One region of the Psychromonas sp. psych-6C06 genome, then DNA from elsewhere that is predicted to be linked to it. Evidence: predicted binding sites of a transcription regulator. Region 1 holds the regulator's gene; the other holds the start of a gene.

Region 1 (3,851 bases):
AGCACCTTCTAATGCTGGGCTTGCATCATCGCCGCCAAAACCTGTCACTTTTACACTAGTAGGTATATGGCTAAGGTCTTTTGCAACACCTGGAGTTACAGGTGCAACATCATAAAGGGATAACTCTGAATTTTCTGGAAGGTCTAATTTTAATAATAAAGCTAGGGCTTGACCAATACCGCCAGCGGCACCAAGTACTGCAACTTTCATAACACACTCCGAAATAGTTATTTAACATTTAAGGACACAAAATCAGCTTAATCCAAATTAAAAGTTTGTGTAAAAAATGTTAAATAATTGTGAGCGATGTTGAGTGTAATGGATAATTTGTATGACTAAGATCGACTTGTCGGCAGTTAAAGATATTAGATTTATTAAATGGCGACGTTAAATAGCTAATTCACTATAATTTCAAACAATTAACTTCCAGAAATTGAAGTAAATAACATTTCAATAATAGTGTTATTTTTCTGTTATTAATTTACTTATTACTCTCAAAGTAGCGATCATAAATTGTTTGATAAGTGCCATCTTCTTTTATTTTCGCCAAGCCATAATTAATACGCTCTAATAATGCCATATTGCCTTTTTTTACAGCTATGCCATAACCTGCCGAAAACTTATCCAAGAACACATCTTCAGTTTGCATCACTGAAAACTTGTCGTTATTTTGACGCTTAGAGAGAAAATCATCTACGACTGCGTGATCAGCAAAAACCACATCTATTTTTCCATTTCGCAAGTCTGAAAAAGCTTTAGTTGAAGAAAGATAAGAGATAATAAAGCTATTTTTTTTAGCATGCTTTATTAAGTAATGGTGGTTAGATGAATCAGATTGCACACCGATAAACTTCCCAACAATAGAAAATGCCTCTTTACTATTAGTGGTACTAACAAAAACAGGAGGGAATCTATAATAACTATTTGAGAAGTCTACTTTCTCTTTTCTGGATTCTGTTATATCAAGGGCGGCAATCACTGCATCAAATCGACCAAATTGTAAGGTCAATAGTAAGCTATCAAAGCTTTGATTATAAAACTTACAAGATAAATTAGCTTTTAGGCAGACGGCATTAGCAATATCAATATCAAAGCCTTGGATCTGCTTTAACTCATCAAGGTATTCAAAGGGATAATAGTTAGCTTCGGTGACAAAATTAACAGGCATATTTTTACTAATATCTAGCGAGAATACAGAGCCTGAAAAAAAGAGAAAGCACAATAAGCCACACGTTCGAGAAAAATAGGTCATATCCATATATCCAATACTAAAAAACCGTTAACCATCATAATAATGTAAGAATTAAATCGATTTAGAAAATAAATGAATAGTTATGCACTTATTTTGCAAAATAATCTATTGTAAATGGCATAATATTAATTATGATACGCATAAATACATTACAGAGTTATATTACATGAAACAATCAACTGAATTAATGGATTTCTTCAAAACGTTACTAAAAAAAGAACGCCTTAGCTCGCAAGGTGAGATAGTTGACGCATTACAAGAAGCAGGGTTTCATAATATTAACCAGTCTAAAGTATCACGCATGTTGAGTAAGTCAGGTGCAGTACGCACTCGTAATGCGAAACGTGAGATGGTGTATTGCTTACCTGCCGAATTAGGCATCCCTACAACGAGTAGCCCATTAAAAAACTTAGTCGTTGATATTGATTGTAATGATAGCCTTATTGTTCTTAGGACTAGCCCTGGAGCGGCACAACTGATTGCTCGTTTACTTGATTCTATCGGTAAAACAGAAGGGATCTTAGGGACTATTGCCGGCGATGATACTATATTTATTACCCCTACAGACTGTCAACAAATGGATAAAACATTGAAGGTCATTAAACAACTTTTTAATTAAGCGCAAGCCCCCCATTACCCCCCCCCCTCTTAAAGTAGTAATAGGGGAAAACGATTAGTTAACAATGGTATAAATCTAATACCCCATCCACACCACACATGCGAACAGCTCCGAGCAAATTAATGCGAATTTGAACCGATGTATTGCTATCAGACTCAAGCGTAAACAATTTATCAGGCTCATTAAATCCCCCTCTTACGCGGTCGAAAAAAGGAGAAACATAAGTTGAGCTTAATGTTAACCCTTCATATTGGCTGGCATTAATCACTGCGACATCGCAGGTGAAAGGGCTGGTATTACAATCACAATTTGCATCCTCTTCGTTAACGCCAATACACCAATTCGTACCAGAGGTTATTTTTAAAAACACATTTTTGTTACGCTTAATAGACTCTGTTTTGGTTAGGCTAAGCATAAAATAAAGCGCGTCACTACCACCTTTTAGCCTATTCCCATCAAGCATCGCTTTAAATGAAGGCATACCAATAGTTAGAATAATAGCGACCACAAATATCGCTACCAACATCTCTATCAATGAGAACCCTTTTATAAATAGATTGAGCAACTTAGCCTCCTTTGTCCCAACTGGCGGAAATAATACCAATTCCGTTAATATAGTGATCAAATGTTACGTAGGAAAAAGGAGTTAGTTCAAGGCGAAAATTGATGCAAATGGTTGTTCCCTTTACGAAATTTTTAACGCTGAAATAGCTTCTTTTAACCAGTAAGATTGATTAGTTATTTAGTGGATTTGCTATAAATCGTAAGCGAGGTAAAAGAATAGTGAATAGTTGATTATTGTATGCATTAATACACATAGAATAATTTATATACAATCTATAACTTGCCTCTGGGGTTTAAGTTTAGCTTAAGGCATAAATAAATGAGGTGCGTTAAGGAATAAAGATCTACACTCAGTGAATATCATAATAGTCAAATAAGCTATAAGGTAAATGAAATGGATAAGATCACGCTGACCGGTTTTACATTAATTGAACTATTAATTGTCATTGCGATTATGGGGATTCTTGGCAGTATTGCTTATCCGTCATATCAAAACTATATGTTAGAAGCGCGCCGTGGTGATGCAAAAACCGAGCTTATTAAAGCGCAACTAAAACAAACTAGCTTGCATATATTAAACCCCAATTACTCTGATGATGAATCAGCACTAGGAATGGCTAATAGTGATTATTATACCTTTACCGTTACCTCTGCCGGCACAACCACCTACTCAATGCAAGCGGTTGCGAAGGGACTGCAACTTAGTGATACAGGTTGTACTACATTAACAATTGACCAAGATAGTAATCAAACACCAGCAAGTTGCTGGTAAAATAGTATTGTTTAGTAGGTCGCCCCAAGCTCCTTCTCATTAAAAAACTCCATCGGCTGCTGTTGTATATGCTGATATATCACATTGTAAGCAAGAACATTTTTAACGTATCTTCGTGTTTCTTTATAGGGAATCGTTTCAACCCAACTATCCATACTAAGCGCTTTATTATCTCTGCCTTTTTTATTTTTTTTCCAACGATCAACACGATTTGGGCCGGCATTATAAGCAGCAGTTGCAAGAATACGATTGCCCTTATACCGTTTCAATAAACTATCAAAATACGCAGTTCCTAATGCAACATTAATCTCGCTTTCGGTTAACTGTGCTTTCTTCTTATATTCTTTTAACCCTATTTTACGTGCGGTTTCCTTCGCAGTTGCAGGCATTAACTGCATATATCCCGTTGCACCTACAGGGGAGTTTGCAAACTGATCAAAAGAACTCTCTTGACGTGTTATCGCATAGATATAACTAGTCGGAACCTGAAACTTATTTGCATTCTCAGAAAAAAGTTCAGGTTTTACCTCAGGAAAACGTATATTAATCGCATCCCAACTTTTAGAACGAATACTTGCCAGTACAGAAAGATGAGGCCAGCCTTTATCAAAGGCATATAAACCAAGTTGACGCTGTACATCAAT
Region 2 (3,851 bases), on a different contig from region 1:
ATGGAAGTCATTCTAAAGCACGTATTCTAGACGTAGAGACTGAAAATTTACAGTCACACCTTAAGGCCGGACGTGTTGTGGTTGTTGCTGGTTTCCAAGGGCGCTGTGAAAACAATAATATTACTACGCTAGGCCGTGGGGGAAGTGATACTTCTGCCGTGGCTATTGCCGCCGCGCTTAAGGCCGATGAATGCCAAATATATACCGATGTCGATGGTGTATACACTACCGATCCACGTGTCGAACCTAATGCTCGTCGTTTAGATAGCATCACTTTTGAAGAGATGTTAGAGATGGCAAGTTTAGGAACTAAAGTTTTACAAATTCGCTCTGTAGAGTTTGCAGGGAAATATAATGTACCACTTCGTGTACTATCTAGTTTTAAAGATGGTGGCGGAACGTTAATCAGTTATGAGGAAAATAAAATGGAATCTCCAGTTATCTCTGGTATCGCGTTTAATCGTGATGAAGCGCGTTTAACCCTTTCTGGTGTACCTGATCAACCAACTGTTGCAGCGCAAATTCTTTCACCAATTGGTGATGCGAATATTGATGTGGATATGATCGTACAGAATACCGTGGGTAATGGAAAAACAGATTTTACTTTTACTGTTCATCGTGATGATTATCAGCAAGCCAAAGCATTACTGGAAACGGTATGTGCGGAGTTAAAAGCGGAAACTGTACAAGGTAATGAGGAAATTGCAAAAGTATCTATTGTTGGTGTTGGTATGTGGAATCACCCTGGTGTTGCTAAAACAATGTTTGAAACATTAGGCGAAGAAGGTATAAACATTCATCAAATAGCGACATCTGAAATTAAAATTTCAGTTTTAGTTGATAGTAAGTATTTAGAGTTAGCAGTGCGTGCATTACATAAGGCATTTGAGCTAGCAACAGAGCCTACAGAAGAAAAATAACACTTAATCTCTCATTCCGTAAAAAAGATATGAATTATTTTTACCGTTAGTTCATAATAAAAGCGCAACTGGGAAAAACTAATAATAATAGGAGCAGGACATGCTAATTTTAACTCGTCGAGTTGGTGAAACTCTGATGATCGGCGATAACGTAACCGTTACCGTATTGGGCGTAAAAGGAAATCAGGTACGTGTAGGTGTGAATGCACCTAAAGAAGTATCTGTTCACCGTGAAGAAATTTATATGCGTATCCAAGCAGAAAAAGATAACAAGTAATTGTTAGCGATTACATAAAGGGCCTAAGGGCTCTTTTTTTTGATCTGCTAAAAAATATTTGCCTGTATTTCTGATCGCCTCAGTGCTTTGAGCTAGTTGTAAAAATACATTGTGAACAATTTTAGAGATTAAAAAAGGTGATTTTGTTCATAAAATAGAACCTTTGTTGATTTAGTGAGCAAACAGGAGTAACTCTTTAAAAAAAGTTTGACTTGTTTTCATAAGACAGTATTATGAGCGCCAACAAGACGACGGAGAGGTGGCCGAGTGGCCGAAGGCGCTCCCCTGCTAAGGGAGTAACGAGTTTATAGCTTGTTCGAGGGTTCGAATCCCTCCTTCTCCGCCATTTTGTATAGATTCTTAAAGCGGGTGTAGCTCAGCTGGATAGAGTACCTGGCTACGAACCAGGCGGTCAGGGGTTCGAATCCCTTCACCCGCACCATATTTCTATTTGCACGAAATGGTGATTTTTGAATCGAAATGAAAACATAAAAGAATATCGCGGCGGGTGTAGCTCAGCTGGATAGAGTACCTGGCTACGAACCAGGCGGTCAGGGGTTCGAATCCCTTCACCCGCACCATTCTTTTTTAAAGGCTTACTTAGGTAAGTTTTTTTGTTTTTAGAGCTTTGAAAATATTGTTCCTCAATATTTTGCATCTATGCGGGTGTAGCTCAGCTGGATAGAGTACCTGGCTACGAACCAGGCGGTCAGGGGTTCGAATCCCTTCACCCGCACCATCTTATTTTTTTAATACCTTCCTTATCTTTAAAATAATAATGTTATTACAATGTTAAATTTATGTGCATAAATATTTATTTTTTATGAATAAAATTTCATTGTGAATCTTCGTGTTTTTGGGAGTTAGATCAATATTGAAATTGTCGATTACTGACCTGTTTTTTGCATAACTATTCTTTCATCCTTCTCTAACACCCGTGTTACTTAGCTAGACCATAAAATACAGGGAAGCTTGCCAGCAAAGTGCACCTGCTTCCAATTTTATCCGGAAACTATTATAATGTGTCGTTTTGGAAATGTTGTTTAATTTTTTTTCCTACTTTTTCAACCGTAGGATAATTAAATAAACACATTGTTTCTGCTTTTAGCGTCGTTTCTTTTGATGATTATTCATCGTTTATAGGGCGTTAAATGCAATCTCAGTTTGAATAATTATTCACTTATTGAGATTGTTTCTAAAAGGGCACTCTTCTATAGTGCAAAAAAAGGATAACAAGTATGGATATTAATGAGTCGTTATTTCAAGCAATAACACTTTTTGGATTAGGGATGGCATTTGTTTTTTCATTTCTAGGGTTATTACTGATTGCCGTTAAACTGATGGCAAAATTTATACCTGCAGATGCACCCGTTATTAGTCAACGTGCAAAAAATAATAAAGTAGCGCCCGCTACGACTTCAAAATCTGAAATCAATCCACAAGTAATCGCGGCGATTACCAGTGCTGTGCAGCAATATCGTAAAGCTGAACTCGCATAATGGAAAACCAAAATATGAAGGAGCAAGTGAATATGTCTAAGCCACTGGCGATCACCGAAGTTGTACTTCGTGACGCACATCAATCACTGTTTGCAACACGCATGCGTATCGACGATATGCTACCGATTGCAGAAAAATTAGATAAAATTGGTTACTGGTCTTTAGAAACATGGGGTGGTGCTACATTTGATGCTTGTATCCGTTACCTTGGCGAAGATCCATGGGATCGCATTCGAGCACTGAAAGGGGCAATGCCAAATACGCCTCAACAGATGTTGTTGCGTGGTCAAAACCTATTAGGCTACCGTCATTATGCTGATGATGTAGTAGAAAAATTTGTTGAGCGTGCTCATACCAATGGTGTTGATGTATTCCGTATCTTTGATGCAATGAATGATGTTCGTAACTTTGAAACTGCGATTAAATCTGCAGTAAAAGTGGGCGCGCATGCACAGGGCACAATCTCTTACACAACAAGTTCAGTGCATAGCATTGATGGTTGGGTTGATATGGCTAAGCGTCTTGAAGATATGGGCTCACACTCTATCTGTATTAAAGATATGGCTGGATTGTTAAAACCTTACGAAGCACACGAGCTAATTACTAAAATTAAAGCGGCTACCGATATTCCATTGGCACTGCATTGCCATGCAACAACTGGCTTAAGCCTTGCGACACAGCAAAAAGCGATCGATGCAGGTATCGATATTGTCGATTCCGCAATCTCTTCAATGAGTATGACTTACGGACATTCACCAACAGAAACATTAGTTTCTATTGTTGAAGGGACTGAGCGAGATACTGGCCTTGCGTTACCGCAGCTTGCAGATATCTCTGCTTACTTCCGTGAAGTACGTAAAAAGTATGTGAAGTTTGAAGGTGAATTGAAAGGCGTTGATCCACGTATTCTTATCGCACAAGTACCGGGTGGCATGTTAACTAACATGGAAAGCCAGCTTAAACAGCAAGGTGCTGCTGATAAAATGGATGCTGTATTACAAGAGATCCCGCGAGTTCGTGAAGATCTTGGTTTTATTCCTTTAGTAACACCAACATCACAAATTGTTGGTACCCAGGCTGTAATTAACGTACTAATGGGTGAACGTTACAAAAACATCACTAAAGAAACTGCGGGTGTGTTAAAAGGTGAATATG

Evidence for each region. Region 1 encodes ArgR, which controls arginine synthesis, uptake and breakdown. Its sites were predicted from a motif close to ANTGAATANNTATTCANT; they were not measured.
Region 2: a site for ArgR is predicted at 2,361-2,378, ahead of CW745_RS16230 (oxaloacetate decarboxylase subunit gamma). Genes of this name have one in related genera too.

The regions. Positions count from the first base shown of each region.
Region 1 covers NZ_PIZM01000005.1:11,022-14,872, reverse strand. The annotation lists gene mdh (malate dehydrogenase) at 1-210, opposite strand, end outside; gene CW745_RS07900 (transporter substrate-binding domain-containing protein) at 482-1,252, opposite strand; gene argR (transcriptional regulator ArgR) at 1,419-1,871, shown strand; gene CW745_RS07890 (GspH/FimT family pseudopilin) at 1,930-2,436, opposite strand; gene CW745_RS07885 (type IV pilin protein) at 2,830-3,207, shown strand; gene CW745_RS07880 (transglycosylase SLT domain-containing protein) at 3,219-3,851, opposite strand, start outside.
Region 2 covers NZ_PIZM01000019.1:26,449-30,299, reverse strand. The annotation lists gene CW745_RS16260 (aspartate kinase) at 1-920, shown strand, start outside; gene csrA (carbon storage regulator CsrA) at 1,021-1,197, shown strand; tRNA gene CW745_RS16250 (tRNA-Ser) at 1,451-1,543, shown strand; tRNA gene CW745_RS16245 (tRNA-Arg) at 1,563-1,639, shown strand; tRNA gene CW745_RS16240 (tRNA-Arg) at 1,702-1,778, shown strand; tRNA gene CW745_RS16235 (tRNA-Arg) at 1,860-1,936, shown strand; gene CW745_RS16230 (oxaloacetate decarboxylase subunit gamma) at 2,436-2,696, shown strand; gene oadA (sodium-extruding oxaloacetate decarboxylase subunit alpha) at 2,729-3,851, shown strand, end outside.